One region of the Desulfovibrio sp. 3_1_syn3 genome, then DNA from elsewhere that is predicted to be linked to it. Evidence: riboswitches for the same ligand, from Rfam matches in the RefSeq annotation. Region 1 holds a riboswitch; each other region holds the start of a gene.
The links. A riboswitch is a leader RNA that binds a small molecule or an ion and turns the genes downstream of it on or off. The one in region 1 is predicted to bind cobalamin.

Region 1 (10,206 bases):
GCCGCCCCGGAAGAGGCGGCTCGCGACAATGGGTTTCTTGCCGTTTACCATGAAAAATTGACTCCTGGCAGCTCTCTCCCCATTTGGCTTAACAACTACGACGGTATGGGCTATCTACTCGGATCTTATGAATTTCGTATAAAAGAAAGCCTAGTGACCAGAGATGGGCAGTGTATAGCGGCAATTCTGAAATACAGGATAAAAGGCGATCCTAATAACAGCTACTTCGATACACAAGAAAATCTGGATATGTTTTTGGATTCATGCCCTGTGCTTTTTAAATTTTCTGAAAAAGATGTATATGATATTTGGAATGGACTTCCCCGACATGGGGGCTCATGCATTTTTCTTAGTGCGGACAAGAATCTGAAAGCCATTAACGTTAATGAGTTCAATATTGAAATTAAGCGTAATCTAAATCCGAATTCCAGTGTCAGACTGTGTGCGGATCCAACTGCGCGATATCCCCAACCTCTATATTAGCGCCGTTTGCCCTCATCTGTGGTGCCGTGCTCGATCTTAAAACACAAACCCCCGACCATCTGTGTGATGATCGGGGGTTTTCGAAATCTGGTGGAGCTGGACAGAATTGAACTGACGGCCTCTTGAATGCCATTCAAGCGCTCTCCCAACTGAGCTACAGCCCCACGGCAGAAGGCATACTGCCCAAAAGGGCGGCTTCTGTCAATATTTTTTATAAGTTTTTTTCAGGGCCGCGCGGGCCGTGGTTTTCCGTGGTCCGTAATCCGGCCATATCCGGCCGCATCTGGATTGTCCGGCTCAGCGCCGGGCCTCATGGGCCAGTTCGCCCAGCACCTCGCCCACGCGGGAAAGGGCGTCGGCCAGCACGTCGTCCGCCACCGCGTAGGAGAGGCGGATACAGTTGTCGTCGCCGAAGGCCGCGCCCGGCACCAGGGCCACATGGGCCTTGTCCAGCAGGTACGTGCAGAGCTCCGTGGAGTTGCGCACCTGGCCGCCGTAGCACTGGTGCACGTCCACAAAGAGGTAGAAGGCCCCGTCCGGCTTGGGACAGACAGCCCACGGCCAAGCCTTGATGATGTCCAGGGCCAGATCGCGCCGCCGCAGGAAGGCCGCGCGCATTTCGCCCACACACTCCACCGGGCCTTCCAGGGCGGCAAGGGCGGCCTTCTGGGACACGGAACAGATGCTGGAGGTGCTGTGCCCCTGCATGGAGGAGATTTTTTTGATCAGGTCCGGGTGCGCGGCCAGAAAGCCCACGCGCCAGCCGGTCATGGCATAGCTCTTGGACAGGCCGTTGAGCACGGCCACCAGTTCGGGGCAATGCTCGAACCAGGTGATGGCGCTGGTCATCTTTGCCGGGGGAAAGACCAGTTGGTCGTAAATTTCATCCGACAGTACAAAGATGTTCCGCGCCAGGGCCCAACGCATGATCTGCATGAACTCGCGGTCGGAATAGACCGCGCCCGTGGGATTGCTGGGCGAGTTGAGGATCAGCAGCCTGGTCTTGTCCGTGGTCTTTTCCTCAAGCATGAGGGGCGTGACCTTGAAATTGCGTTCCGGCCCGGCATGCACGGTCACGGGCACGCCGCCCGCCAGTTCCACCATGTCGGGATAGCTCAGCCAGTAGGGCGCGGGAATCAGCACCTCGTCGCCGGGGTTGATGGTGGCCTGCATGAAATTGTAGAGGCAGTGCTTGCCGCCCGCGCCGATGATGATGGATTCCATGGGCACGGGCGTGCCGTAGTTCCGTTCAAAGTAGCGGCCCGCGGCCTTGCGCAGATCGGGAATGCCGGGCACGGCGGTGTAGCGGCAGAAATTGGCGTCAATGGCGGCCTTGGCCGCGTCGCAGATATGCCTGGGCGTGGGGAAATCCGGTTCGCCCACGGCCAGGCTGGTCACGTCCACGCCCTGCGCCTTGAGCTCCAGGGCCCGGCTGTTGACACTGAGGGTCAGAGAAGGTTTGATGCTGCGCAAGCGTTCGGAAATCTGCATGGAGGGCTCCTTAGAAGAGCGGCATGGCATTGAAAATGTCGCCCTTCTGACGTTTGGCGCGCGGACGCGGCGAAAAAGAACGAAAAATCTGCCGCGAATTTTTTAGCAGGTTCAAAGCGGGGTGTAAATGCGGGACAGGGATGAACAGGGATTGCCGTCCGGGCCGGGCGGCTGTCCGGCCGGTGAAGGTTCCGGCAATGCGGATGCGGTGCCGCTGCTGCCCTTCGCGCCGGATTGCGTGATCGGGAAGTTCGTGCAACGGCAAAAGCGTTTCAGTGTGGAGTTGTGCCTGGACGGCGCTCCGGTCTGGGTGCACAGCAACAACTCGGGCAGCATGTTGGGCCTGACCCGGCCCGGCGCGCTGGTGCTGGCCTCTCCGGCGGCCAATCCGGCCCGCAAGCTCAAATATACCCAGGAAGGCGTCTGGCTGGCGGAAAGCGCCGTACCCGGGCCGCCTCTCTCGTCGTCAAACCCGCCCGGCCCGGTTCCCGGCGGGCGTGGATTCTGGGTGGGGGTGAACACCAGCGTGCCCAACCGTATGCTGGAGGCGGCCTTTCTCGCCGGGCGGCTGGCTTTTGCCGAGGGCTACGCCGAGCTGACCCGTGAGGCCAAGCGCGGTCAGAGCCGCCTGGACGGCCTGTTCAGCGGGCCGGGCCTGCCGCCGCTCTGGGTGGAATGCAAAAACGTGACCATGGTGGAGGACGACGCGGCCTGCTTTCCGGACGCGGCCAGCGAGCGCGGGCAGAAGCATCTGCGCGAACTCATGGACATTGTGGCCCACGGCGAGCGGGCGGCCATGTTTTATCTGGTGCAACGGCCTGACGGGCACTGTTTCGCACCGGCGGACTTTATTGATCCGGCCTACGCCGGGCTCTTTTATGAGGCGGCCGCGCGTGGGGTCGAGATCTATCCCTACCGGGCCGTGGTCAGTCCGCGCGGTGTGGATCTGGGCGGCTTGCTGCCCGTGCGCCTTTATTGACTTTCCGCGCGCGGGGAGTCTAGAAACGGGGCGGAACAACGAAATCGGAACAACAGGAAGCGGACACAAACAGCCGTTCCCGCCCGCACGGCCCGCGTATGGCCCTGGCACGGGCAGAGAACGGCGGGACAGACCGGCCAGACAAACAGAGGGGGCTCCTTCCATGCCCGACATGACCCATCGTTTCATTCCCCGGCTCACGGACGAGCAGATCCGGCAGATCCAGTTGGACGGCCTGCGCTACACCCTGCGCCAGGCGCGCAACTCCCCGCAGTACCGGGCGCGGCTGGATGCTTGCGGCGCGCGTGCCGAGGATATCCGCAGCCTGGATGATCTGCGCCAGCTGCCCACGGTGGATGTGGAGGATCTGCGCGAGGGCTACCCCCTGCCCCTGCTCTGCGTGCCGGAAAAGGACGTGGTGCGCATCCATGCCTCCAGCGGCACCACGGGCAAGCGCAAAATTCTGGCCTACAGCCGCCGCGACATCGAGACGTTCAGCACCCAGATGGCCCGCTGCTACGAGTTGGCCGGGCTTACGCCCGAGGACCGCATGCAGGTGGCTGTGGGTTACGGCCTGTGGACCGCCGGGGCGGGCTTTCAGCTGGGCAGCGAGCTTTTCGGCATGCTGACCATTCCGGTGGGGCCGGGCAATCTGGAAATGCATCTGCAACTGCTCAGGGACGTGGGCGCCAGTTGTTTCGGGGCCACGGCCTCCATGGCCCTGCTGCTGGCCGAGGAAGTGGAGCGCGCGGGCATCCGCGATCAGATCCGGCTGCGCAAGATGATCTGCGGGGCCGAGACGCGCAGCGAGAAAATGCGCCTGGCCATCGAGAGCAAGCTGGGCCTGGAAGGCAGCTATGACATCGCGGGCATGACCGAAATGTACGGTCCGGGCACGGCCATGGACTGCGACGCCCATGAGGGCCTGCATTACTGGGCGGATTTGTTCATCATTGAAGTGCTGGACCCGGACACCCTGCAGCCCGTGCCCGAGGGCGAAGTGGGCGAGATGGTGGTCACCAGCCTGCGCAAGGAGGCCGTGCCCCTGTTGCGCTACCGCACCCACGACCTGACCCGCCTGCTGCCGGGCCGCTGCTCCTGCGGCCTGAACATGCCCCGGCACGACCGCATTCTGGGCCGCTCCGACGACATGGTCATCTACAGGGGCGTGAACATCTATCCCGGCCAGATCATGGAAGTCATCGGCCAGTTCCCGGAACTGGGCGGCGAATACCAGATGGAGCTGACCAGGGACGAGCGCTCCCTGGACCATCTGGCCCTGATTGTGGAGCGCGCCCAGGATCAGCCGTCCGGCAATGACGCTGCCCTGGCCCAGGCTCTGGAGCGGCGGCTGCACAAGGCCATTCTGGCGCGCATGGAAGTGCGGGTGGCGGATTACGCCGGCCTGCCGCGTACGTTCAGCAAGTCCAAGCGGGTGATCGACAAGCGCTGATCCCGCTCCGTGCGTTGTGCCCCTTTCAGGACGATAGGGCGGACTTAGCGTAAACCCGGCACGAAAACGCCGCCCGTCTCCACGGAGTGTGGAAACGGACGGCGTTTTTGCTGCGGTGGATAAATCCGGCTTTACTGCTTCTTGGGTTCCTTGGTCAGGTCGTCCACATTTTGCTTGGCATGGTCCACAAAGAGATCACGCACGCCGGGCACTTCGCCCAGGCCCTTGAGGTTGGCCTCCACCTTGAAACCGGCGGCCTTGAGCTTGGAAGCCCAGGAATCCTCCTCGTCCCCGGCCAGGTCGTTGCGGGCGTGGTCCCCGGCCACCACCATCAGGGGCTGCAGCCAGACTTTCTTGATCTTGTGGGCCTTGAGCTCGGCCAGCAGGTCGTCAATGCCGCGCGCGCCTTCCACCGTGGCCATGAAGACCAGGGGGTCACTTTCCTTGAACGTGGCCCGCGTGCCTTCAAAAACCAGGTCCGCCCGGCCGTGGGCCTGTCCGTGGCCCATGAGCACCACAGCCTCGCCCTTCCGGCGTTTGTCGCCCATATCAGCAAGCACGGCCTTGGCCACGCTTAAGGCATCCTTGTGCGACTCCAGCAGGGGGCGGCCCAGGTACACGGCCTCAAAACGGCCCGGGTGCTTCTGGATATCCAGCAGCACGGCCCGCTCAAGCTCCGTAAATTCCTCGCCGGGCATCACATGCAGGGACTGCACGCGCACCACTTTCACCCCCGCCTTGGCCAGCGCGGCCAGGCCGTCGCTGATGCCGCCCACGGGCTTGCTCTGCTTGGCAAGTTTTTTGCGGATGATCTGCGAGGTGTAGGACCAGACCACGGGCGTGTCCGGAAACGCGGCCTTGAAGGACGCGTCCACGGCCTTGAACGAGGGCAGGGCTTCGGGCACGCTGGTGCCGAAAGCCACCAGCAGCACCCCTTCCTTGGGGGCTTTCTGATCCGCCGCTTGGACGGACGCGGCCAGCAGGGCCAGCAGAAGCAGGAAAAGCGGCAGGACGCGCGGGAACACGCGCAACGTACGAGACATGGCAACCTCCTCAATCGTGCGTTGAAAGGTGGATACGGCGGCGGCGCAAAGTGCCCCGGCCAGCGGGTGTTCGGACTTGAGGGATGTGGAGGCCCGCGTTTTTGATCATAATCAGGACAACGGCCCCGCGCCTCGGCTTCGCCTTCACCTGTGACGGCTGGCTGTCGCGCCCCGCCGGGATGTTTCCGGCAAGGCGAAGAAGCTCTGTACCCTCTTACCGCAGCGCGACTGTTTCCGATTTGCACGGAATTCCCCGCTACAGCGGGCAGAGGACAACAGGGGGGCGCAAAAGTCAAGACAAGTGTCGAAGCTGAAAAATGAGATAGCCGCCGTGACTCAGCGAAAAAGCACATTTTTTGCGATCAGGCCTAGGAGCTGTTTCCAGGCGCGCGCCGGGCCTTGGCCCGGCGCGCGTTTCAAGCTATACTTCCGAATATGGATACCTCCCTTGAGATGGATATTTGTTACGGCACCGGCAAGCGGCCTGAAACCCCCGCCGGGCTCAGCGCCGAAGTTTCGGCTGCGGCCGCAGCTCTGCTGCGCCGGGGCGTGCTGCTGCCCGCGCGAGGCGGGGATGCCGTGAGCCTGGGGCGTTTTCTGACCTTGGGGTTGGGGCTGGAAGAAGCATATGTGGAAAGCCGCATCCAGACCATTTTGCGTAACGGTCTGGCTGTGGATGATTTTGCCGTGCCCCTGGCCTCCGGCGACCGGCTGGCCCTTTCGGCGGCCATGCCCGGTGTGGCCGGGGCAGCCCTGCGCCGGGGCGGCCGGTACGCGGCCATGCGCGCCGCTATTACCCAGCGCCGGGAGGACGCGCCTCCCGCGCCCATAGCTCAACTTGAGGAACCGGTCTGGATCGAGCTGCGTTGCTTCAACAGCATTGCCGAGGAGTTGGCCGGGCATCTGCTGTGCCGGGGCCTGGCCGCCCGGCCCGCCGACGCGGGACAAGTCCTGCTTCCGCTGGCGGCCACGCCGCCAGCCGGTCTGGCGCTGCCTGAGCCGGGCCTGCTCTGGCTCGCGGCCTGACAAACCCGACCCTGCTTCGCATTTTTCCGTCTCTCTCCTTGGCTGTAAAACCTTGCGCCGGACAATTTCTCTTGTGCTTTTCCTTTGCCTCTGATAATTTTTCCCACTCTCTCAGCGAGGGGAAATTATTTGGAGGCATGGCAGATGGCAGACAAGGAAACCGGGCACGACGAAATTAATTTCGAAAGCGCCCTCGAAAACTATCTCAATCCCGATTTCGGCGACCTTGAAGAAGGCTCCATTACCAAAGGCGAGATCGTCCGTGTGGATGACGACAATGTGCTGGTGGACGTGAATTTCAAGTCCGAGGGGCAGATCCCCGCGGCTGAATTCCGTGACGCCGCGGGCAACATGGCCGTCAGCGTGGGCGACAGGGTGGACGTTTATGTGGTGCGCAAGAACGAAATGGACGGCACCATCACCCTTTCCTTTGAAAAGGCCAAACGCATGCAGGTCTTCGATCAGCTCGAGGACGTGCAGGAAAATAACAGGGTCATCAAGGGCCATATCGTGCGTCGCATCAAGGGCGGCTACACGGTGGACATCGGCGGGGTGGAGGCGTTTTTGCCCGGTTCGCATGTGGATCTGCGTCCCGTGCCGGATATGGACGCTCTGGTCAACCAGGAATTTGAATTCCGCGTGCTCAAGATCAACCGCCGCCGCAGCAACGTCATTGTTTCCCGCCGCGTGCTGCTGGAAGAGGAGCGCGATTCCAAGCGTCAGGATCTGCTGCGCACCCTGGAGGAAGGCCAGATCGTCCAGGGCAAGGCCAAGAACATCACCGAGTACGGCGTGTTTGTGGACCTGGGCGGCCTGGACGGCCTGCTGCACATCACGGACATGAGCTGGAAGCGCATCCGCCATCCCAAGGAAATGATCACCATGGGCCAGGAGCTGACCCTCAAGGTGCTTTCCTTCGACCGTGAGAACAACAAGGTTTCCTTGGGCCTCAAGCAGCTCGTGCCCGATCCCTGGCAGGATATCTCCGCCCGCTTCCCCGAAGGCGCCAAGTGCACCGGCAAGGTCACCAATCTGGTGGACTACGGCGCGTTTGTGGAGCTGGAGCCCGGCGTGGAAGGCCTGGTGCACATCTCCGAAATGTCCTGGACGCGCAAGCTGCGTCATCCCTCCCAGATGGTCCACACCGGCGACGAAGTGGAAGTGGTCATCTTGGGCGTGGACGGCGAAAAGAAGCGCATCAGCCTGGGTATGAAGCAGGTCCGTCCCAATCCCTGGGAACTGGTGGCCGAGAGATATCCTGAAGGCACCGTCCTTGAGGGCGTCATCAAGAACATTACCGAATTCGGCATGTTCATCGGCATTGAGGACGGCATCGACGGCCTTATCCACGTGTCCGACATTTCCTGGACCAAGAAGGTGCGCCATCCCAATGAGCTGTACAAGGTGGGCGACACCGTACAGGCCAAGGTGCTCACCGTGGACCAGGAGAACGAGAAGTTCACCCTGGGCGTCAAGCAGCTGGTGGACGATCCTTGGGGCCATGTGCCGGATACCTATCCCGTGGGCTGCACCATCAAGGGCGTGGTGACCAACATCACCGACTTCGGCCTCTTTGTGGAAGTTGAAGAGGGCATCGAAGGCTTGGTGCATGTCTCCGAACTGTCCGGCAAGAAGGTCAAGACCCCGGCGGAAATCTACAAGGAAGGCCAGGAAATCCAGGCCAAGGTCATCCATGTCAGCGCCGAGGAGCGCCGTCTGGGCCTCTCCATCAAGCAGATCAAGGATGAGGAGGAGCGCCGCAAGCCCAAGGAATTCCATTCCGGCCCGCAGGAAGCCGGGCAGAGCCTGGGCGACCTGCTCAAGCAGAAGTTTGAGGAAAGCGAAAACAGCTAGACCGGCTGTTTCGACGATACAGAAAAAGGGCGTCCGCGAGGGCGCCCTTTTTCTGTATCAGACCTGAATGTGCGGGAGTGGGGAAGGGAGTCAACGGGGCGTCCAAGAAGACTCGCCTGCTTGCTTTTTATGGGAAACAATTAGTGCGCTCCATTTTTGAGAATGCACTAAAATTGAGCAATAATATATCGTCTTCTTTTTAATGAAGGTTCCTAATTCTATGGCCAAAAGAGAGGGCTCAGTCCCTTGCTCTGAACTTGCTTGCATCTCCGAAGATTCACAGTAGAGATCTTTTGTTTGAACTCCAAGGGCCTGCGCAATGGAAATCAATGTATCCAGGCTGCACTCTCTGATTCTTTCACTTTTAGTGCGTGCGACTGTATCGGCGGAAATGCGAGCCCTCGCCGCAAGGGTCTGGTTGGTCAACCCTTTGGCCGCCATGAGTCGTTTTACGTTGCTGCTGATCATGAACTACTCCGTTTTTCATGATTAGCTGACGTTCAGAGAGTTTTGGTAAATATTTTTAATTGTCACTCTATGTATATAATTTGATAATTATATTTCTATATAAAATATTTATTTATAGTGTGTTGCGTTTATTGCTTGCAATTTTTTGCTGAAAAGATCAAAAAATATTCCAATCTCAATACCGGTAGCAGCAATAAGCTTTGCTGCATTAATAACACCTGGAATTTGTATGCCTTTTTCTACTCTTTGCAGACTTCTATGGTCGTATTTTGCTATAGAAGAAACGCAATTCTGCGATAAATTTGTTGCAGCTCTGCATTCAGATAAAAGTATTCCAAAAATTTTAGTTTCATCTGATGGGAGTAGAGCTGAATTCAATTTTTTTTTAAATTCATTTTGAGATAAGACGGGGAGCTTTGAAGATTCAATAGATTGAAATAAATGGGGGGATAGAGAAGTAAAGAAAGATTGTATGTCGGCATTTGCGGCAAGAAGCATTTTTACGGCAATAATAACATTAGGTTCCTGATTTCCGGCTTCTACTTGATTCACATTGCTCAGATGTGTTCCCGCCCTGACGGAAATCTCCCACTGTGACAGCGTAGTTTGAGAACGAACCGCCTGAAACAGGCTGCCGAATATGCATAATTCCTTGCCCATGTCATAGCAAATGCCTCAAAGCCCGGAATCATACTAGATGGTTGAAAACATACTTGATATTTACCCAATGGGAGACAAAAAAAATCCTAACCACTCAAAGAACTGCCCCGGCGGCATTTCGATTGCGGTAACTAACTTCACCGCAGTCGTCACCATCGGTTCTTGCTCTCCTTTCTCAACGCGTTGCAAGCTCCTTAAATCGTAATCAATGTTGTTTGCTGTCGTTTTCTGAGACAGTCCCTTTTGGGTTCGACAATATCGCAGTAAGTCTCCATATCCGGTAATTTCAAAGAATTCAGAAGAATAAGAAGCATTGCCTTCTTCCAGTCCTTCCATAAAAGAATTTGTTTGCTCAGGATGGGGATACAAATTCATTCTTCCAGCTAATTCGGAAAAAAAAGAACTCAAATCCCCGCCACATGCGCCGACAAGCCGCATCGCGCCAAGAATGCGCGGCTCCTGATGGCCTGCTTCGATTTGGTGAACACTGCTGAGATGAATTCCGGCCTTAACTGAAACATTCCATTGAGAAAGCCCGCTGTTTCCCCGAACTTCCCGAAATAACTGGCCAAAAATACATACTTTTTTACCCATTAGAAATTATTGCCAGAAAATACTGGATCAAGCTAGACGGTCTAAATCATACTTTGAATTAACCCAGAAATATTATATTTTCTGAAACAAGGGCGATCATGCGAATTCTATTGGCGGGGAGTATGAAATGGATCATATCTATAAAGAAACGATAG
Region 2 (10,206 bases), on a different contig from region 1:
TTCGGCGGCCTGAAGAACGGCGGCGACCTGCCCGTGCCCCAGCCGCTGGACCTGTCCGGCGCGGCGGGTGGTCCGCGCGTGGAAGTGAGCCGGGGACCCTGGAACAAGGTTTATCTGGGCATTTCCCTTCCCGCGCCCGGTCTGCGCGACCTGCGCGCCGTGGATCTGGACGTGCTGAGCTATCTGCTCGGCGGCGACGGCACCTCGACCTTCTACCGCAAGTACAAGTATGAAAAACAACTGGTGGACGGCATCAGCGTGGACAATATGAGTCTGGCCCGCGCGGGCCTGTTGACCATCACCGCCCAGCTGGACGCCGACAAGCTGGAACCTTTCTGGCAGGAGCTGACCAGGGATCTGGCCGGGTTGACGGCCAAGGACTTCAGCGCCGACGCCGTGCGCCGGGCCAAGTTCAATCTGGAGGACAGCATGGACCGGGCCGGGGAAACCCTCAACGGTCTGGCATCCTGGAAGGGAACCATCCAGTTTGATCTGGGCGGGGAGCAGGGGGAGCGCAACATGCGTTTCGCCCAGCGCAATGTGGATGAAAATCAGTTGCAGAATGCCGTCAGCCAGTGGCTCGTGCCGGAACGGGCGCGAGTGCGTGTGCTGGCACCGGAAGGCGCGGCCCTGCCCGATCTGGAAGCCGTGCTGCGGAAGAACTGGCCCGCCGCTGCGCATGCGCAAAGCGTGGCGGCGGCAGCTGTGGCCGCCGGAAAGCGCGAGGTGGTTCAACTGGGCCAGGGCCGCACCCTGATCATGATCCCCGACGCCACGGTGCCCTATATTTCCCTGGACCTGATGCTGCCCGGCGGCAACGCACTGCTCAAGCCCGAACAGCAGGGCTTGGCGGATCTGACCGCCCGCCTGCTCACCGACGGCAGCGGCAATCTGGATGCCCAGGGCGTGGAGCGCTATTTCGCGGAACGCGCGGCCTCCATTGCCGCCAAGGCGGGCCTGCAGACCTTCGGCATCTCCCTGACCGGGCCCTCGCGCTTCAACGCGGAGTATTTCAGCGCGCTGGGCGATGTGCTTGCCAAGCCGCGTTTCGAAACCAAGGAACTGCGCCGTGAGGTGGATAACATGAAATCCGCCATCCGCCAGCGCTCGGACAATCCTCTGGCCTATATGTTCTCCAAGCTGAATCCCTTCCTCTATCCCGGCGGACAGCCCTATGGCTTTGACGGCCTGGGCACGCCCCGGAGCCTGGACGGCTTTGACCGCAAAGACGTGCAGGCTTTCTGGGCCCGTCAGTCCGGCCAGCCGTGGGTGCTTTCCGTGGCAGGCAGCTTTGACCGCGAGGCCGTGCTGGCCTTCGCCCAGGGCCTGCCCGCGCCGGAAGGGGAAGGCTTGGCCGTGGCCGCGCCCGACTGGGGCAAGGACAGAGCGCTCAGCCTGAATCTGCCGGGCCGTAATCAGGCCCATCTCCTGCAGATCTTCAAAACCGTGCCGCCCACCCATCCGGACGCGCCTGCCCTGATGCTGCTGCAATCCGTGCTTTCGGGCCAGAGCGGCCTGCTGTTTGCCAGCCTGCGCGACGAGCAGGGCCTGGGCTATACCGTAACCGCCTTCAACCGCAGCATGCCGGAGACGGGCTTCATGGCCTTTTACATCGGCACCACGCCGGACAAGCTGGAGCAGGCCCGGCGGGGCTTTGCCGGGATCATTGCCGAAATCAAGGCCAAGCCGCTGCCCAAGGCCCTGTTGGCCGCCGGAAGCAACCGCCTGCTGGGCGAATACCTGCGCGAGAGGCAGAGCCTGGCGGACCGCGCCGGTGAGGCGGCCACGGATGCCGTGCTGCACTATCCCCAGGATTTCCAGAAGCAGTTGCTGGACAAGGCCGCCACGCTGGCCCCGGCTGATTTGCAGGCCGTGGCCCGCAAGTATCTGGAACCGGCCAATGCCTATGAGGTAACCCTGCTGCCGTAGGAGCCGCTCCCAACGTGCTTTCATTCTCTCCTGCGCGAGGCCCGTTCCATGCGAAGTTCGAATATGCTTTACCATGCGTCCTGCGCCGGAATTCGCTTTCTTGGGCAGGGAATGAAACTTCCAACCTAGAGCCATTTCACCTTGAAATTGCTCTGGCGGCTGCGTAAGCAGGCGCTCGCCACGAGCGTCAGCCGTTGGCGGCTATGCCGCCGTACGGACATCGAGAGCAGAGCGAGCGGCTTAAAAACTTTGAGAATGTCAATTCTCAAAGTTAATCTGCTTAGAATATCCCCGGCGTTCGCAGGTTTTGTCTGAACAGCGCCCCGTCGCGGTCAAGTTCGACCGGGACGGGGCGCTGTTGCGACTTTACAGAACGCGTCCGCGTGAGCTATCCATGAAAAATCCTTGGGAAATAGGGCAGGTTAACGTTGAAAGATCCCCTGCTCCGGTGCTCACTCGCGTGGCCGCCCGCGCCTGAGGCAAAGGGCTGAAACTCAGTCCCACCGGGCGTCAGCTATTGCCGCCGGGGCTTGCCTGAACCGTTCATGGCGAAGCCTGGCTGTAGCCGCAACGCGACAGACGAGGACAGCATTGCTGCGAATAACGACAACAGCCGGCTGAGGTCAGCGCCGGCTTTGAGAATGGCAATTCCCCAACTTGCTCTGTGCCAAAGGACATGGCATGCATCCTTGGTGATGACAGGAGATCCGCGTAATGCCCCTCTGCCTCTGGCGTCCGAATATCGCAACCGCCCTGGAATACGCCCGTGACCGGGCCCTTCCGGTCCAACTCACCTTTGACGGCCGTCCGCGCGAAGCGGGACCTCTGCTCTGCACCGTAACCTTTACCGCCCGCGACATCACGGTCCTGTCCACGGCGGAGCCCCTGATTCCCGCTGAACTGAAGGGCGGGGAGTGCCGCATCTATTTCAAGCCGGATATCGAGGTGAAGCCGGAAGAGGCCAGGGACGGGCAGGAAGAGAGCGGTAAGGCTGCCGTCGCGCGGCACGGTTTTTATTGCAACTGCCGCGTGCAGGACGTGCGGCGCGACGCCGGAAACGCCCTGACCGAGATCACGCTCAAGACGCCTTTCCGTTCCTTATGGCGGGAGTTGCGTCGGCACGAACGGCTGCGCCTGGGGCCGGGCATGCTCAAAAAATTCCGCTTCTGGTTCGCGCCCATGTTGCCGGAGCAGCGCGGCCAGGTGCAGATCTATATGAGCCGTTACAGCCAGGATCTGGAACGGAAAATACGCCTGATCGACGTCTCCGCCGGTGGTGCGTTCGTGCGGCTGGTCGATTACGATCTGCTCAACGACATTGATATTGATCAGAATACGCTCTGCCTGCTCTATCTGGACTGCAACGGCCCGGAAGGAGAGTCCCGCAAGTTTTTTCTGGCTGCCCACAGCGTGCTTGTCGGTCGGAATAAAAAGGACAGCGCTCTGAATCTGCATTTGCGTTTTGTGCGCTATCTGTCCGCAGCGCGGCGGGATGCCGTGCTGGACTGGCAGCCAGTGGGCGAGGAGGGCGTGCCCGGTCTGGACCTCTGGATCACGGCGCGGCTCGGCGGCCCGTCAGGGAGAGGAGCCGAAAGCCAGGCCGCCCCGGCGCGGTGAACCGGCGGGGGCGGCAAGATGCTCCTGCCCGGCATCGTCGGCGATGAAACCATCCGGCGCTACCTTTTGGAGGGCATGGCGGCCCGGCACTGTGGCCGGAGCGCTGACGGTCGTCGCCGTAGGGCCGTACCCTTAAAATTTATCTTTTAAATTCAATATGTTGCTACGAAGCAAGGAAGCCTTTTTTCGCGCCTCTGATTGACAGAAAGGGGCTGTTTTGACTATCTCTAGAGATACGGAAGCGCCCTTCGGGGCTTAATAGGGAATCCCGTTCAAATCGGGAGCGGACCCGCCGCCGTGCGCCGAACTGATGCCGCTTTTCCTTGCGCGCCACTGGATTCGCTCCGGGAAGGCCGAAAAGCGAGCCGGCAAGCCGGAAGACCTGCTTTCATTCATCGTCTTTGAGGACGGACCGCCGGCAACGGGGCTTTTGCCGTCAGGTCTTGCAGTGAGGATAAATGCGCTTCCTCCTCCGCCTGTGTTGCGGGCGGAGGTTTTTTATTCCATACAGCCCCTCCATGCCTGGAGTTTTTCATGCCCGCCAGTATTATGAAACGGGACGGTGCGTCCGTGCCCTTTGATTCGGTCAAGATTCTCAACGCCATCACCAAAGCCAATCAGGCTGTGGGCGGCGAGGACATGTCGCCCACGGACCTGCTTTTCGTCACCGAAAAAGTCTGCAGAAAGCTGGATGAGCGCAGCCTCCGCCATGTGGAAGAAATTCAGGACGTGGTGGAAGAAACGCTGATCCAGTACGATTACGCCAAAACCGCCAAGGCCTATATTCTCTACCGCGCGGAGCACGCCAAGATCCGCAACGCGGAATCCTACCTGATGGATATCTACAAAAAGCTGACGTACTCCCCGGCCATCCGGGAGGACATCAAGCGGGAGAACGCCAATATTGACGGCGACACGGCCATGGGCACCATGCTCAAGTACGGTTCCGAGGGCTCCAAATTCTTCATCGACAATTATATCCTGCCCAAGGACGCCTCGGCCGCGCACCTTAACGGCGATATCCATATTCATGACAAAGATTTCTACATGCTCACCGAAACCTGCTGCCAGATCAATCTGATCCCGCTGTTCAAAAATGGTTTCTCCACCGGGCACGGCTATCTGCGTGAGCCCAATTCCATTGAAAGCTATTCGGCCCTGGCCTGCATAGCCATTCAGGCCAACCAGAATGAAATGCACGGCGGCCAGAGCGTGCCGCACTTTGACTATGCCATGGCCGAGGGCGTGATCAAGACCTATGCCAAGGAATACCGCAAGGCCTTCTGCGCCTGCCTGCGCATTGCCGGGGGCCTGGACGCGGCCGCTGCGGAGGAACTGGCCGGGAAACTGCTGGATGCCGTGGGCGTGCGCCCGAGCATGGCCGGAGCCGATGCTCTGGGCCGCGCGCTGACCGAAGCGGCTCCCGAACAGTGGAAAGAACTGACGGAACGCGCCCACGCCTATGCCGTGGACGAAGCTTTGGCCAATACGGACCGGCGCGTGTACCAGGCCATGGAGGCCCTGATCCATAACCTGAATACCATGAATTCCCGGGCCGGGGCCCAGGTGCCGTTCAGCTCCATCAACTACGGCACGGACGTCTCCGCCGAGGGCCGGATGGTCATGAAAAACCTGCTCCTGGCCACCCAGGCCGGTCTGGGCAACGGCGAGACTTCCATTTTCCCGGTGCAGATTTTCAAGGTCAAGGAAGGGGTCAACTACAATCCTGAGGACCCCAACTACGATTTGTTCAAACTGGCCATGGAAACCTCGGCCAAACGCCTTTTCCCCAATTTCAGCTTTCTTGACGCCCCCTTCAACCTCCAGTACTACAGGGACGGTTATTACGACAGCGAAGTGGCCTATATGGGCTGCCGCACGCGTGTGCTGGGCAATGTGTATGATCCGGAACGCCAGGTGACCTGCGGACGCGGCAATCTGAGCTTCACCTCCGTGAACCTGCCGCGCCTGGGCCTGGAAGCCCGTAATGATCCGGAAAAGTTTTACGCCCTGCTGGATGAGAAGATCGACCTGGTCTTCCGGCAGTTGCTGCACCGGCTCAAGATCCAGAGCGCCAAAAAGGTGCGCAACTATCCCTTCCTCATGGGCAACGGCATCTGGCTGGATTCCGGCAAGCTGGACTGGGACGACGGCATAGGGGAAGTGCTCAAGCACGGCACCTTGACCATCGGCTTCATCGGTCTGGCCGAGGCCCTCAAGGCCCTGGTGGGCGCGCATCACGGCGAAAGCGAGGAGGCCCAGAAGCTGGGCCTGGAAATCATCGGGCATATGCGCCGTCGCGCCGACGAGGAAGCGGAAAAGACCGGCCTGAACTTCACGCTCATCGCCACCCCGGCGGAAAGCTTAAGCGGGCGTTTCGTGTCCCTGGACCGGGAGCGCTACGGCAGTATTCCCGGCGTCACGGACCGCGATTATTACACTAATTCCTTCCATGTACCGGTTTACTATCCCATCAAGGCCTTCAGGAAGATCCAGCTGGAAGCTCCCTACCACGCCATGACCAACGCCGGGCACATCACCTATGTGGAGCTGGACGGGGATACCTGCAAAAATCTCGAGGCCTTTGAGCGCATCATCCGCTACATGCATGATCAGGGCGTGGGCTACGGCTCCATCAACCATCCCCTGGACCGCGACCCGGTCTGCGGCTACACGGGCGTCATCAACGACGTCTGCCCGCGTTGCGGCCGCCGCGAGGGCGAGGGGATCAGTCTGGAGGCGCTGCGGGAACTCCGCAGAAAATACCCCCAGATGCCCAAGTGGGAATGAACGGTCGAGGTGGAATATCATAGTGGAGCAATTTCAACTTGAAATTGCTCTGGCGGCTGCGAAGGCGAGGGCGCGATTCACTTGCGCCGTTAAGCGCCGAAGCGGGCGTCTCAGATACTCTGAGAATGTAACTTCTCAAAGTTGATCCGCGTTATTGAACCCCGGTTCCCGAACCGGTGGGAAATTTTTTACAACTTTCAGAACCAGAAAGGAGATTGCGGCAATGCTGATGGAATCGCGCTTGTTTGAGGAAACGAAAACGAAACAGAAGATGGTGGGCCAGGGCATGGGCTTTGAGCGCATCCGCCGGATCACCGGTTATCTGGTGGGCACCCTGGACCGCTTCAACAATGCCAAGCGAGCCGAGGAGCATGACCGGGTTCGCCATGCCTGAGCGGACCGCGTCCGCGTCGCCCGCTGCGGCCCGCGCGCGGGCGGGGTTGCAGTCGGACAGTGAAGCGCGCCCGTCTCTGCGTCTGTCCGGCATTGTCGAAGAATCCATTGTGGACGGCCCGGGCCTGCGCTTTGTGCTCTTTACCCAGGGCTGTCCGCACGGCTGCAAGGGCTGCCACAATCCGGAAACGCACAGCTTGGAGGGCGGTTTCATCCGCGACGTGGACGAACTCCTCGCTGTGTATGACGAAAATCCGTTGCTGGCCGGAGTGACCTTTTCCGGCGGCGAACCCTTTCTCCAGGCTGCGGCGCTCTGCGCCGTGGCCGAGAGGGTCCGCGCGCGGGGCGGGGATGTGGTCACGTACACCGGCTATACCTATGAATCTTTGCTGGCGCGGGCGGAACGCGGAGACGCTCCGGAAATAGCCCGCCTGCTGGAGCTGACCGATCTGCTTATTGACGGGCCGTATCTGGAAGCTCTGCGGGATCTGGATCTGCCCTTCCGGGGCAGTTCCAACCAGCGTCTGCTGGACAGGGAGCAGCGGCGTCAGCTGGCGCACGCTGCAGGAAAGCATGCAAAGAACGCGGCCTGAGCCGGGCTGATTCCGATCTTTTCCGCCGTGCGGCAGTCCTTGTCGCGAATGGCCATGACGAAAAATGAGCGTATAAAAAAAGTTCAGGCGCCGCTGTGAAGAATGGCGGCGCCTGAACAAATGTGTTTCAGCGTAAATTCGGTCCGGCCGGAATCATTCCCGACCGTCGCCCGACGCTTTGGCAAGATAGGGGGCAAAGGCGACATCCATGCCCTGAATGTGCTCAATGAGCCAGTTTTTCAGAAAGTCCAGCACTTCCGTATCCACATTGGCCTTGCCGTCTGAAACCGCGTCGCGGAATTCCACCACTTTGGCCTTGAACTGGTCGTGCACGCGGATATGCTTCTCCACATCCGGGTAGTCGGAGTGGCTGAAGAAGATTTCCTCTGTATTGAAGTGGGTGAAGGCATAGCCCGCCAGAGCGTCCAGCACTTCCAGCAGTGTCTTTTCATCCCTGCCGTCCCGGATGGCCCGGTGCAGCTTGTTGATGTAGGAAAGCAAAAGTTTGTGCTGCCCGTCAACGGCCGGTACGCCCGTGGACAGACTGTCGGACCAGGTCACAATGGCGTCGCCGCTGGGTCGGAACACGGCTGGTTGTTCTGTCTGCGCCATGTCGGTGAATTTTTCCACCTGCGCCAGACAGGCATTGAGAAAATCCAGATCACTGTTGAATTTTTTCAGAAATTGCGTGATGAGCGCATCCGCGCCGCGCGCGCGGCACGAGAGCGCTTCCTCACCGGCCGGGGCCGCGCCGGGACCGGATTCGGCCAGGGAAGGCAGCAAGCGGGATAATTCATCGGAAAGTATGTGGATGCGCGTGGCGCTTGCCGCCAAGTTCTCGCGGATCAGCTGCTGACCGGCCTGTATCAGTTTGTATTTTTCGCGCCACTCCTCCAACGACTGGGTCGCCTCCTCGGCGTCCCACCGGGCCTGGGCCAGTTCGCGCCGTAACAGCTCCGCATGTTCGGCCGCCGCGTCCGCCACTGGGCGCAGCAGGCCGTAGGCCGCGTCGCAGGGCAGGGCGGCGGTTTCCTTCAGGCCGCGCAGATCCCGTTCCAGCGCCTTTGCCGGGGCGAATACCGCCCGGTAGAGCAGAATCAGGCCGCAGCCGCCCAGCAGCAGGGCCAGAACCGGCAATATCCAGTCCAGGGGCGCGGCGGGGGCCAGAACCGTGGCCGCACCCGCCAGCAGCCCACAGGCCAGCAGCAGAAAGAGAGTGGTACGCATCGTTATATCCTGCCTTGCGCATAACAGCTCCTGGAGCCTGTCGCGCTTGAAATTGTTCCTTGACGGTCAAGCAAGCGTGCGCGGAATATTTTGACAGTATCAAAATGCTCTGTGGCCGTAAGGCTCGCCGTCGTGGACGGGCGCTTCGCCCTCGGGGCCGGTTTTGTCCGGCTTGCGGCACAGGGCGCGCAGTTGCTGAAAATTTTCAGCGGCCTTACGCTGCCCGTCAAGGCGGGCCCGATTGATCCGGGCCACGTCGTCGGCCAGCAGACGCACCACGTCGGCGTCCAGGGCACTCCGACCGGCCATGTCCCGCATGATCGTCAGGGTATCGTCGATCTGCATGCCTTGGCGGTAGGGCCTGTCCTCAGTCAGGGCGGTGAACACGTCGGCCACGGCCATGATCCGCGCGGGCAGGGGGAGTTGACGTCCGCTGAGGCCCAGAGGATAGCCCGAACCATCGGGCCGCTCGTGGTGCAGGCCGCCCCAGGTCCGGATGCAGGCAAAACCGGGCACGCTGCCCAGCAGATCCAGGCCGACTCCGGCATGACGCTGAATGACGGCGAATTCCTCGGGGGTGAGGGCAGCGGGTTTTTCCAGGATCTCCGTGGGCACGGCCAGTTTGCCGATATCGTGCAGCAGACCGGCCACAAAAATGGTGGTATATTCCTCTGCGCTTGCCAGGCCGCTGCGCTGTAGCAAGGCACGGGCCGTATAGGCCACGCCGCTGGAATGGGTGGCCGTGAACGGACTTTTGGAGTCGGTGATCAGGGAAAACAGCCCGCAGACCTTCAGCAATTTCCGTGGCCCCAGGCATTCTGTGGGGGTGATTTCGCCCAAATGTTGGAGCATGGCTTCCGCATGGCCGGCCTGTTCTACGAACTCCCGGTCTTCGGCCAAAGCGCGCAGGGCCTCCAGGTAGCGTGGGGCGAACTTGCCGCTCTGGCGGGAAAGATGCTCGGCCACGGCGGTGAAATCCGTATTTTTCTGCGCACGCAGGGCAATGTCCAGCCTGTCGGCCAGATGGATGAGATTGCCCAGACGGGCGTCCCCACCGCATGCGCGGGCCGTGCTCCAAGGGGTATGGTGGTGGAGGACCAGGGTATGGATGGCCTCCGGCAGTCCCGCTGTTTTGCAGAAGGCCCAGCCCGCACGGGAGTGGGGGCCCTCGTTGATTTCAAAAACCAGATCCCTGGTTTCCGTTTTCAAGGGCACGGTGCCGATATCGTGGAGGATGGCCGCGGTCAGCAGCTGGCTGCGCCTGCGTCGGCTGTAGCCCAGTTTCTCCGCCATGCGCAGGCTCAGATAGGCCACGCGCGCGTGATGTCCGGCCAGAGCCGGCGTCACCATGTCCAGCGCGGTGGAAAAGCCTCTGAGCAAATCAAAAAGACGGATCGTCCGCATAAAGCCTCACGCTGTTGCCCTCACCGGAAGAATACCCTGAAGGGCTGAGCAAAACTAAATCATAGTGGTTCGGGAGGCAAGCGGGTACGCCGTTTTTATGTAATGCACACTTTTTTGTAAGCCATGGCCCGCCGCCGGGCGTTTTCACCGTCTGTCCGGCGGGAGGCATATGAAAACGCCGGAGGGCATGCCCTCCGGCGTTTTGCCGCATTCCGGATCAGTTCTTGAAGGGGGAAATCGCCCGCAAGGTTTC
Region 3 (10,206 bases), on a different contig from region 1:
TTGGGGATGTCAGGGCTTTTTTCGCCCGGCTGCCGCGCGTCGTGTTGTTGCGCCCGCGCTTGGGAGCGGCCTTGGCCGCCTTCTCGGGCGTTTCCGCGGGATTCTCCCCGGTTGCCGGGGCTTGCGGTGGGGCCGCCGCCTGCATTGCCTCTGCACCGGTTTCAGCACTGCCGGTTTTGGCCGTGGCGCTGCGGCGGCCTTTGCCCGTGCGCTGGGCCGGAGCACGTTTGGGCTTGGCCGGGCTGTCCTCGCCGCCTTCAGGGGCTTGGGCCGGGCTTTTTGCAGTCGTGCGCCTGCCGCCCCGCGCCTTGGGGGCGGCTGCGGCGTCGGCATTTTCCGTGGTCTTGCCGTCAGCCGTCGGCACGTCGGGCTCTTTTGGGGGCTGAGCGCGTGCTGTTTTGGCGGCCGGTTTTTTAGTGCTGCGGGAAGAAGTACGGCGTTTGGGAGCGGGGGCTTCGCTGGAAACGGCGGAGTCTGCCGATGCGGGGGAAACAGGGGAAGCAACAGTGGAACGGTCCTGGCTTGCGCCATCCGTAGCCGGAGACGCGGCCACGGGAAAATCCTGGTCAGTAGTCATGAAAATCCTTCTGGCGGCAATCTGAAAAACAGCGCCGCGAAAAAATTTGTGAGCCCGGCCTGTCGAACGCCGCGTGGAGCACTGCGGCAGCAGCGCCGTTACAGGCGCGCAATTGCCGCGGACATGCCGGACCTTATTTTAATAGAGCCGTTTCAAAGTGAAATTGCTCTGCTGGCTGCGAAGGCAGCCGCCCGCCACAAGGCATAAGCGCGACTTATTTGCGCTGTGATGTACCGGAGCGGGCGTCTTCAAAACTTTGAAATTGTGACATCTCAGAGTTAATCTGCTCTATAATACGTCTTTTGTGAAAATATGCAAGAAGGGCCGCCCGGCCTTCGCTTCCAGCCTCTTTCAGAACAGGGCGGGGAGGAAGGAGCCGGGCGCGAAGTGTCAGCAGTTTTCCAACACTCGCAGTTCCGCGGACAGCCGCCCCGAGTTGGAGCGCAACAGCACGTAGCCGCCCTGGGCCAGCGCGCCGGGGTTGACCACCACGGTGCGGCCCACGCGGTCCACGGCTCTGGCTTCATGGATATGGCCGCAGAGGCAGATGTCGGGCTGGGCTTCTTCCAGAAATTCACGCACCGCCGTGGAGCCCACATGAACGTCGCCGGGAATCACGTCGCAGGCCGTATCCTTGGGCGGATTATGGGAAACCAGCACCGTATGCGGATAGCGCCGGGCGCGCTGCCAGCAGGCGTCCAGCCATGCCGCGAACGTGGATTCGGGAAATTCGCTGGGCGTGCCGAAGGGCGTGAACGTGGAGGCCCCCACGCCGAAAATGGCGGTGTCCGGCGTCAGTTCGCGGGTGACGGTATGCAGGTTCCAGCCCTGCTCGCTCAGCCATGCATCCACTTCCGGCCGGTCCATGTTGCCGATCTGGGCCCAGACCGGCAGGTCGTGGGCGCGCAGAACCTCCATGACCAGTTCGGCCTGCTTGACGCCGCCGGTGATGGTCAGGTCGCCGGTGACGATGATCCCGTCGGCCTGGGCCAGTTCCGGAATCCGATGGAAACAGGCGGGGTCGTCGTGGATGTCGCCCACGGCTATCCAGAGGTAATCCTGCGTATCGGCGCTTGGCATGGCGTCCTATCCTTTGTTATAAAAATGGTGTCGCAATCCTGCCATAACTCGCCACGGATGGAAAGAGCCGCCATGCTTCCCACATCTCCCGAATCCCCCATGTCCGAGGAACCCGTCGCGGCGCGCAAGGCCGCCCTGCGGGAGCATATCCGCAAGCTGCGCAGCCGCCAGCCGCCGGGTTTGGCGCGGGCGCGCAGTCTGGAGGCCCAGCAACGGCTGATTGAGGCCGCCTGCTGGCGCAATGCGCATTCCGTGGCGCTGTATGTGGCCCTCAAGGGCGAATTGTCCACCGACAAGCTGCTGGACGCCGCCTGGAAGAGCGGGCGCACGGTCTGGCTGCCGCGCGTGCGGCCCGGCGAAGCGGGGATCATGGACTTCGTGGTCTGCACGGGGCCGGAACAATTGCGGACCGGCCCTTTCGGCCTGCGCGAGCCCGAGGACGGGCTGCCGGGCTTCGGGCCGGAAGGGGCGGGCAAGGCCTTTAAGCCGGATCTGCTGGTACTGCCTGGCTTGGCCTTTGACCTGCACGGCGGCCGCCTGGGCTTCGGCGGAGGGTATTATGACCGTTTTCTGGACAGCGAACTGGCCTGCCCGCGCGTGGGCCTGTGCTTCGCCTTCCAGGTTGCCAAAAATCTGCCCCTGGAACAGTGGGATCAACGCGTGCAATATCTCTGCACGGAAGAGCAGTTTCTGTGTCTGTAAGCTACATTCCTTTTCAGTTTCCCGGTCTTGAGAATGTCCGTTGCGCCTTTCAGGTCCGAGCCGCCATCCCCGGCGGGGTGTACCGCAACGGCTATGACGGCGGCAATATTTCCTTCAGCACCGAGGACGACCCGGATATTGTAACGGGCAACCGCCGCGACCTGCTGGCGGCCTTGCAGCCGCACGGTCTCACGGCTTGGGCGGAGCTCAATCAGGTGCACGGCGACGTGCTGCTCTTCGAGCCGGAAGCCGTGGCCTGCGAAACCCGGCCCACGGCGGACGGCGACGGCATGGCCGTGTCCCGGCCCGGCCTGGGCCTGCTGATCAAGACCGCGGACTGCCAGCCCATTCTGCTGGCGCACAAGGGCGGTCGATACGTGGCTGCCCTGCACGCGGGCTGGCGGGGCAACCGTTGCGATTTCCCGGGTACGGGCGTGGCCCGCTTCTGCGCGCGCTATGATCTCAAACCCTGCGACCTGCTGGCCGTGCGCGGACCCAGCCTGGGGCCGGGACGGGCGGAGTTCGTCAACTTCGAGCGGGAATGGAGCGACGACTTCCGGCCCTGGTTCGACCCGGCAACGCGGACCATGGATCTCTGGGGCCTGACCCGCCGGCAGTTGCAACAAGCCGGTCTGCCGGAGCGCCAAATCTACGGCCTGGATCTTTGCACGGCTTCCAACAACGGACAGTTCTTCTCTTACCGGCGTGAAAAAAGGTCCGGCCGTCAGGCCAGCCTGATCTGGATCACGGCCTGAGGCTGATCCGTCGCGCGTCTACCTTGGCAAGCGTATAAAAGTTCATTTAATTTATACGGCTGGTTCAATGTATTGGTATTTATCATATACTCTTTCCCAAGAGTTGGGCGAAGCCACCTTTGCTCCGCCGGAGCGAAGCGCAGGCGGATGGCTGGTGCCGGGAGAATTCTAAAAAATATGCGCTAGCCGTTGCCGCGTCAGCGGCTTGCTTGAGCCGTTCACGGCGAAGCCGTATTATGGATCAAGACAGCACCGCTACGGATAGCGACAGCGATTTCCTTGGATACAATTTTGCGTAACCAATTGCTGTCTTCATCCGTAGCTTCCTTCGTCGCAACGGCTGAAGCAAGATTTTTGCGCGCTGGCAAGGAAAATGGAGCTTTTTGCGCGGAAACCGACCGGAAGGCGGCCCAAAGGGCCGTGCCCGTTGGCGAGCCGGGCGAGCCTTACGGGCATCAAGAGCAGGGCTGTACTTCAAGTACGTGAGCGGCAAAAAACGCCGGATGACGCCGCCAACGTCGAACAGGCTGGTTTTGACGGATAATCCCGGCAAATAAGATGCCTTAAAAGCTGGAGTCAGATGTATCTGTCCGGCCGCATTGACAGGGCCGCGCGCCGCGCCTAATGTGCCCTCTGACAACGGTAGCCGGACCGGCGGAGCAACGCGGAACGGCTTGAAAAGGGAATCCCGTGTAAAACGGGAGCGGACCCGCCGCCGTGAGATCCGCAAACCGCGCCCCATTTTGTGCCACTGGAAACGGGAAGGCCGGGGCAAGGGGATCAAGCCGGAAGACCTGCCGTGCCCATTTTCGCGCTCCTGGTGCAGCTTAACTTTGAAAAAGTGCATTGCTCTGGCGTGAGATGTTCTCCGGCAACGGGTTTTTGCCGGTCAGGCAGAGGAAATACGGGCCTCTTCCAGTTATGGAAGAGGCTTTTTTTGTCCGCATAGCCCCATATGATATGCACATAGATGCCCTTTCCCGGCCGCCCCGGACGCGGTCCCTTTGCCTTGCCCTGGCCGGGCTGGCGGCGCTCTGGCTATGCTCCCTGCCGCTGGCCTGCCTGCCGGGGCCGTTCCCGCTGGGCGTGAATGAGGTTTTCCGCGCGCTGGCCGCGAGCCTGGGCCTGGCCGCCGCTCCGGTGGACGCCTCTCAACTCCTGGTAGTGGGGCAGATCCGTCTGGCGCGGGTCTGCCTGGCGGCACTTTGCGGCGGCGCGCTGGCCGTGGCCGGCGTGGCCCTGCAAGGCGTACTGCGCAATCCCCTGGCCGACCCTTTCACCCTTGGCATTTCCGCCGGTGCGGCCTGCGGTGCCAGCATGGCTATCGCCCTGGGCGGCGTCGGCGGCGGGTTCGGCCTGTGGCTGGGGCGGATTCTGGGCCATGCGGCGGGAGTGACCCAGGCCGGGTTGGTGGCTCCCGCCGCTCTGGCCGGGGCCCTGCTGGCCCTGTGCGGCGCGCTCTGGCTGGGCCGGGGCAAGGGGGATTTCAGCCGCGAAAGCGTGATTCTGGCGGGTATTGCCGTGGCCGCCTTTCTGGGGGCCCTGGTGGCCCTGGTCAAGGCTCTCAATGAGGAATCCGTGACCAGCATCGTGTTCTGGATTCTGGGCTCGCTCCAAGGCCGGGGCTGGGACAGTCTGCCCCTGCTGCTGGCGACCCTTATTCCCGGTCTGCTGGCCGTGGGTCTGGGCTGGCGGGCCTTGGACGTGCTTTCGCTGGGCGACGAGCAGGCCGCGCAACTGGGTCTTAATGTGGGCCGGGCGCGCTTCTGGCTGTTGGCCGGGGCCAGCTGCATGACCGCCGGTTGCGTGGCCGTGGCCGGAGTGATCGGCTTTGTGGGCCTGGTAGTGCCGCATGTGCTGCGCCTTTTGCTGGGACAGGGGCACGGCCCTTTGCTGGTCGGGGCCTTTTTCGGCGGCGGCGTGCTGCTGGTCTGGGCTGACGTCCTGGCCCGCAGCGTGCTGGGCGGCGGCCAGGAATTGCCCGTGGGCGTGGTCACGGCCCTGTTGGGCGGGCCGTTTTTCGCCCTTCTGGTGCGGCGGCGCTGATGTCCGGCGCACGATCAATGGACAGGCCGCTGAGCAGAGCAGTGGAAGGGCCGATGCTGGACGTGCGCGATCTCACGGCGGGCTATGCCGGGCGGCCCGTGCTGCGCGGCGTGAGCCTGGCGGCGCGCGGCGGCGAAAGCGTAGCCCTGCTGGGACCCAACGGCAGCGGCAAAACCACCTTGCTGCGTTGCATTTCCGGCGTGCTGCGGCCCCAGGGCGGCGGCATACGTTTGGCGGACAGGCCGCTGGATGGCCTGCGTCCGCGCGAACGCGCCCGGCTGGCGGCCGTGGTGCCGCAACGCGCGGAATGCCCGTCCGGCCTGAGTGTGCGTCAGATGGTCCTGCTGGGGCGCTATCCCTACCTCTCCTGGCTGGGCGGCTACGGACGGCGGGACTACGCCGCCGTCGGACAGGCCCTGGCCGCCACCGGAGCCGCCGCTCTGGCCGCGCGTCGCGTGGGGGAGCTTTCCGGCGGGGAACTGCAGCGGGTGCTGCTGGCGCGGGCTCTGGCCCAGGAGAGCCCGCTGCTCCTGCTGGACGAGCTGGCCGCCGGTCTGGATCTGGCCCGCATGGTGGAACTTTTTGATCTGCTGGAGCGCCGTCGGGCCGCCGGGGCCTGCGTGCTCATGGCCATGCACGACTGCAATCTGGCCGCCTTGTATGCAACCAGGCTCATGGGCCTGAAAAACGGCCGGGTACTCTTTGACGGCCCCGTGTCCGAGGTCTTCACCGAGGAGAGACTCAGTGTTCTGTACGATATTCCCATCCGGGTTTTTTCGCATCCGCGCTGGGGCCTGCCCCAGGCGCTGCTGGGGCGCGCTTCCGGGCCGTGGAGCAACGGCGCCGTCAATTTTGCTGCTGGTTCTGCTGCTGACGGGCCTGAATCCGGCCCCGGTTCAGGCGGCTCCCATTGAGGTGGTTGACGACACGGGCGTCACGCTGACTCTGGATAAACCGGCCGAGCGGATCATCGCCCTGTACGGCGCCTACAACGAGCTGCTGCTGGCCTTGGACGCGCGCGACCTGCTGGTGGCGCGCACCGTGGCCGACGCCCATCTGCCGGAGCTGGCCGGTCTGCCCGCCATAGGCACCCATATGCGGCCCAATGCGGAACTGATCGTGGCTCAGAAGCCGGATCTGGTGCTTCAGCTCGCCGGACGGCGCGAGGCGCTGTTGCAGACCGAAGCCCTGCGTAAACTGGGCATCAATGTGCTGACGTTTGAGATGGATTCTTTTGACAAGATGTTCGATGTGCTGGAAAAGCTGGGGCGTCTCACGGGACGCGAGCAAAAGGCCGCCGGGCTGATCCGGGACTGGCGGGCGCGCCTGGCAACGCTGCGGGCGCGCCATGCCGGGGAAAAGCCGGTGCGCGTTTTCTATGAAGTGCGTTATCCCAATCTGCTGGCCGCCGGGCAAGGCAGCATCGTCAATGAGATCATTGCCGTGGCCGGGGGCGAAAACGTGGTCGCGGACGACAAGAAGCTGGTGCGCTTCAACGAGGAGGCTTTGATCCTGGCTGACCCGGACGCCTACCTGATCCAGAAGGGTCCCATGAATCCCGATCCGCAGCCTCTGTCCGAGCGCGCCCATTACCGGGATTTGCGCGCCGTGCGCACGGGACGGGTACTTGTGGTGGATGAGGACCGTTTCGCCCGGCCCGGCCCCCGCGCCGTGGAGGCGGCGGAGGAGTTGGAGCGCTGGCTCCATCCTTAGGCATGATGTTCTTTTGCCCGCTGGACGTTGTCGAACAACGCTTTTTATTCCGCTCATGGACCAGAAGAGTCCACTGCGCTGCATAAAAAGCTTGTTCTCCTCGCCGGCGGGCAAAATTCCTGTCGTGCCGGGCGGAATATTACACCTGATAACCAACGAGCAAGCGAGCAAGATATGACCGGAACTTTGTACGGACTGGGCGTGGGCCCCGGCGCGCCGGATCTGCTGACTCTGCGGGCCGTGAACGTCCTGCGCACGGTGGACGTGATCCTGGCGGCGGCCTCGCCGCGTAACGACTATTCCGCCGCCCTGGACACAGCCCGGCCCCATCTGCGCGCGGACGCGCGCCTGCTGCGCCTGGAATTTCCCATGACCCGCGACGCCGGGATTCTGCGCGCGGCCTGGCTCAAAGCCGCCGAAGCCGCCCGTGATGTATTGGAAGGTGGGGAAAACGCGGCCTTCCTGACCATCGGCGATCCGCTGGTGTACAGCACCTTCGGTTATCTGCTGCGCACCCTGCGGGAAGTCGCGCCCCATCTGCCGGTGGCGATCGTGCCCGGCATTACCTCCTTTCAGGCCGCGGCCGCACGCACGGGCACGGTGCTCTGCGAAGGCGGCGAGAAGCTGCGCATTCTGCCCGGCATCAACGGGCGGGACGACCTGGCCGCGGAACTGGACAATGCGGACACAGCGGTGATCCTCAAGGCCTACCGCAACTTCCCGGCCATCCGCGAAGCCTTGCAAAGCACGGGCCGTGACGCGGACTGCCTGCTCGCCAGCCACGTGGAACAGCCTGAGGAACATATCCGGCGCGGCGTGGCCGCAGTGGACAGCACGCCGCCCTATATGTCATTGATTGTAAGCCGGAAGTCGAAAACCGGCGGGGAGGAAGGCACGCGCTGACGGCGGACGTGTTTTTGTTGCCGCGTTCTCAAACGGCTGCCGGATCACCGGGGGAAGTGCGATGGTCGATATCCTGCGGACGATAGTGCAGCACGATTATGAATTCGTCATGGTCGTGGACCTGTCCACCGGCCGCTATGTGAAATACGTGGGCAGCGACGCCTACGCGCATATTCCGGAGCAGGGCGATCATGCCGTCCAGGTGCGCAGCGTGGCCGAGCGCTTTGTGCTGCCCGAGGACAGGGAAGAGTATCTGGAGAAGATGTCGCTGCCTGTCATTGCCGCCATGCTGGAGAGCCGGAAAAAGCCCAGTTTTACCTACCGGCGGCGCAAACTTTCCGGCGAAATCGCCTGGCTCAAGGCCAATTTCATCTATGCCTCCGAAGAAAAGCGCAGCGTCATTATCGCCTATTACGACGATACCGAAGAGGTTGTTGCGCGCCTGAACGAGCGCAAGAAGATCGAGTTGCAGGACGAGGGCATCCGCTTCATGGCCCAGAACCTGTGCGAGGATTTTCTCATCGCGGATCTGGAAAGCGGCGCATGCAGCATGGTGACCCCGGACACCGGCAATATGGTCGCCAAGGGAACCTTCAAGGAGCAGGTCGACTGGTTCGCGGAGAATATCGTGGCTCCGGAAGAGCGCGAGGCTTATCTGCACTACTTCAACCTTGCCAATCTGGTGCCGCACATCCGCAAAAACAACGGTTTCTGCACCATGAACTGCACGGTGATCTACAAGGACGGCCGCCACAATTTCGTCGTCGCCACTACTCTGATCCGTGACTCCATTGAGCCGGAAAAGGAATATCTTTTCGCCTACGCGCAGGATATTACGCGCCTGAAGCAGATGGAGTACAAGAATAAGGAACTCTTTCTTCAGAGTCGCCTTGACCCCGTGACCGGCCTGTGCAATCGCGTGGCCACGGAACAGGATATTGACGAATATCTGCATTCCTCGCAACGCGGGGAAGAGGGTCTGCTTCTGATTCTGGACGTCGATTTTTTCAAGAGCTTCAACGACAATTACGGACACGCGGTGGGCGACGAGGTGCTGGCCTTTATGGCCGAAGCCATGTGGACCGCTTTTCGCAAAGAGGACATCCTCTGCCGCTGGGGCGGCGACGAATTTTTGATCTTTATAAAAGAATTCGGCTCACTGCGGGCGGTGACCGAGCGGATTGTCCGCCTGCGACGGCAGATGAAGGGTTTTTCTTCCGGGGGCAGGGCCTTGCCGGTCAGTCTGAGCGTCGGCGGGGCAGTGGCCGGACAGGCGACGCACGGCCTGGACGAGCTGTTTCAGAAGGCTGACATGGCTTTGTACGATGTAAAGCACGAGGGTCGCGACGGGCTTGTTATTCTGGGCGAGGACGGCGAGCGGTTGGTTTAGGAAAGCGCTGATTAATGACCTTTCGCCTCTGCCTGCGCCAGGCTCGCCCCACCCTTCGTACGGGGCGAGCCTGGCGCAGGCAGAGGCGAAAGGACAATTTAGAAACAGCTCCTAGCAGATGCGCGGCAACTGCGCCCCTTCCAGCATCCCCAACAGCCGCTGGCCGCCGATGCGCGTGCGCAGCAGCACCTGCCCGGCCTTGTCCTCGCTCACGCTGCCGATGCGCGCGGCTTCGGCCCCGTAAGGCGAGGCGCGCATGGCCGCCAGAGCGGCTTCGGCCCTGTCTTCGGGCAGAATGCAGATGCACTTGCCCTCATTGGCCAGATAGAGCGGGTCCAGGCCCAGGAAGGAGCAGCCGCTTTTAACGGACTCATGCACCGGAATGCGCTCTTCTTCCAGGTTGATGCAGACCTGGGACTGTTCGGCGATTTCATTCAGAGTGGTGGCCAGGCCGCCGCGTGTGGGGTCGCGCAGCACATGCACTTCACCGGCGGCGGCAATGACGTCCTCAATCATTCGATTCAGGGGCGCGGAATCCGAAGCGACATCCGTGAGAAAGGAGAGATTTTCGCGGCTGCCCATGACGGTCAGGCCATGGTCGCCCAGCGCGCCGCTGATCAGCACTGCGTCGCCGGGGCGGGCGCTGTGCCCGGAGGGGGCCGGGTCAATGAAAATTTCGCCCACGCCCGTGGTGTTGATGAAGATTTTATCGCAGGCCCCGCGCGGCACCACTTTGGTGTCGCCGGTGACGATCTGCACATCGGCGGTGCGGGCCGCCTGGCCCATGTCCGCGACCACGCGCTCCAAGGTGTCCAGGGGCAGGCCTTCCTCCAGGATGAAGGCGCAGCTCAGATAGCGGGGCCGCGCGCCGAGCATGGACACGTCGTTGACCGTGCCGTGCACGGCCAGACTGCCGATGCTGCCGCCCGGAAAAAAGAGCGGCGTCACGGTGTAGGAATCCGTGCTCATGGCCAGGGGGCCGCGCAGGCCGTCCAGCAGGGCCGCGTCATCCAGGCGTTCCAACAGAGGGTTGGCGAAAT

Region 2: linked by a shared signal. The riboswitch ahead of HMPREF0326_RS12345 (anaerobic ribonucleoside triphosphate reductase) and the one ahead of HMPREF0326_RS03100 (sirohydrochlorin cobaltochelatase) in region 1 are both predicted to bind cobalamin.
Region 3: linked by a shared signal. The riboswitch ahead of HMPREF0326_RS11690 (FecCD family ABC transporter permease) and the one ahead of HMPREF0326_RS03100 (sirohydrochlorin cobaltochelatase) in region 1 are both predicted to bind cobalamin.

Annotation. Positions count from the first base shown of each region.
Region 1 is NZ_ADDR02000001.1:711,548-721,753, reverse strand. It holds tRNA gene HMPREF0326_RS03120 (tRNA-Ala) at 572-647, opposite strand; gene HMPREF0326_RS03115 (pyridoxal phosphate-dependent aminotransferase) at 781-1,974, opposite strand; gene sfsA (DNA/RNA nuclease SfsA) at 2,102-2,953, shown strand; gene HMPREF0326_RS03105 (phenylacetate--CoA ligase family protein) at 3,126-4,406, shown strand; gene HMPREF0326_RS03100 (sirohydrochlorin cobaltochelatase) at 4,538-5,449, opposite strand; cobalamin riboswitch at 5,494-5,745, opposite strand; gene HMPREF0326_RS03095 (hypothetical protein) at 5,885-6,475, shown strand; gene HMPREF0326_RS03090 (30S ribosomal protein S1) at 6,620-8,329, shown strand; gene HMPREF0326_RS15465 (helix-turn-helix domain-containing protein) at 8,420-8,797, opposite strand; gene HMPREF0326_RS15820 (hypothetical protein) at 8,906-9,457, opposite strand; gene HMPREF0326_RS03080 (helix-turn-helix domain-containing protein) at 9,518-10,051, opposite strand; gene HMPREF0326_RS17290 (helix-turn-helix domain-containing protein) at 10,179-10,206, shown strand, end outside.
Region 2 is NZ_ADDR02000002.1:242,093-252,298, forward strand. It holds gene HMPREF0326_RS12335 (M16 family metallopeptidase) at 1-1,929, shown strand, start outside; gene HMPREF0326_RS12340 (hypothetical protein) at 2,644-3,546, shown strand; cobalamin riboswitch at 3,769-3,950, shown strand; gene HMPREF0326_RS12345 (anaerobic ribonucleoside triphosphate reductase) at 4,081-6,336, shown strand; gene nrdD (anaerobic ribonucleoside-triphosphate reductase) at 6,560-6,730, shown strand; gene nrdG (anaerobic ribonucleoside-triphosphate reductase activating protein) at 6,708-7,322, shown strand; gene HMPREF0326_RS12360 (bacteriohemerythrin) at 7,476-8,549, opposite strand; gene HMPREF0326_RS12365 (HD domain-containing phosphohydrolase) at 8,649-9,953, opposite strand; gene nifS (cysteine desulfurase NifS) at 10,171-10,206, opposite strand, start outside.
Region 3 is NZ_ADDR02000002.1:77,824-88,029, forward strand. It holds gene HMPREF0326_RS17435 (Rne/Rng family ribonuclease) at 1-364, opposite strand, end outside; gene HMPREF0326_RS11675 (metallophosphoesterase) at 968-1,657, opposite strand; gene HMPREF0326_RS11680 (5-formyltetrahydrofolate cyclo-ligase) at 1,730-2,359, shown strand; gene HMPREF0326_RS11685 (polyphenol oxidase family protein) at 2,350-3,114, shown strand; cobalamin riboswitch at 3,738-3,930, shown strand; gene HMPREF0326_RS11690 (FecCD family ABC transporter permease) at 4,075-5,160, shown strand; gene HMPREF0326_RS11695 (ABC transporter ATP-binding protein) at 5,214-6,074, shown strand; gene HMPREF0326_RS11700 (ABC transporter substrate-binding protein) at 6,013-6,873, shown strand; gene cobI (precorrin-2 C(20)-methyltransferase) at 7,048-7,776, shown strand; gene HMPREF0326_RS11710 (GGDEF domain-containing protein) at 7,838-9,166, shown strand; gene hypE (hydrogenase expression/formation protein HypE) at 9,278-10,206, opposite strand, start outside.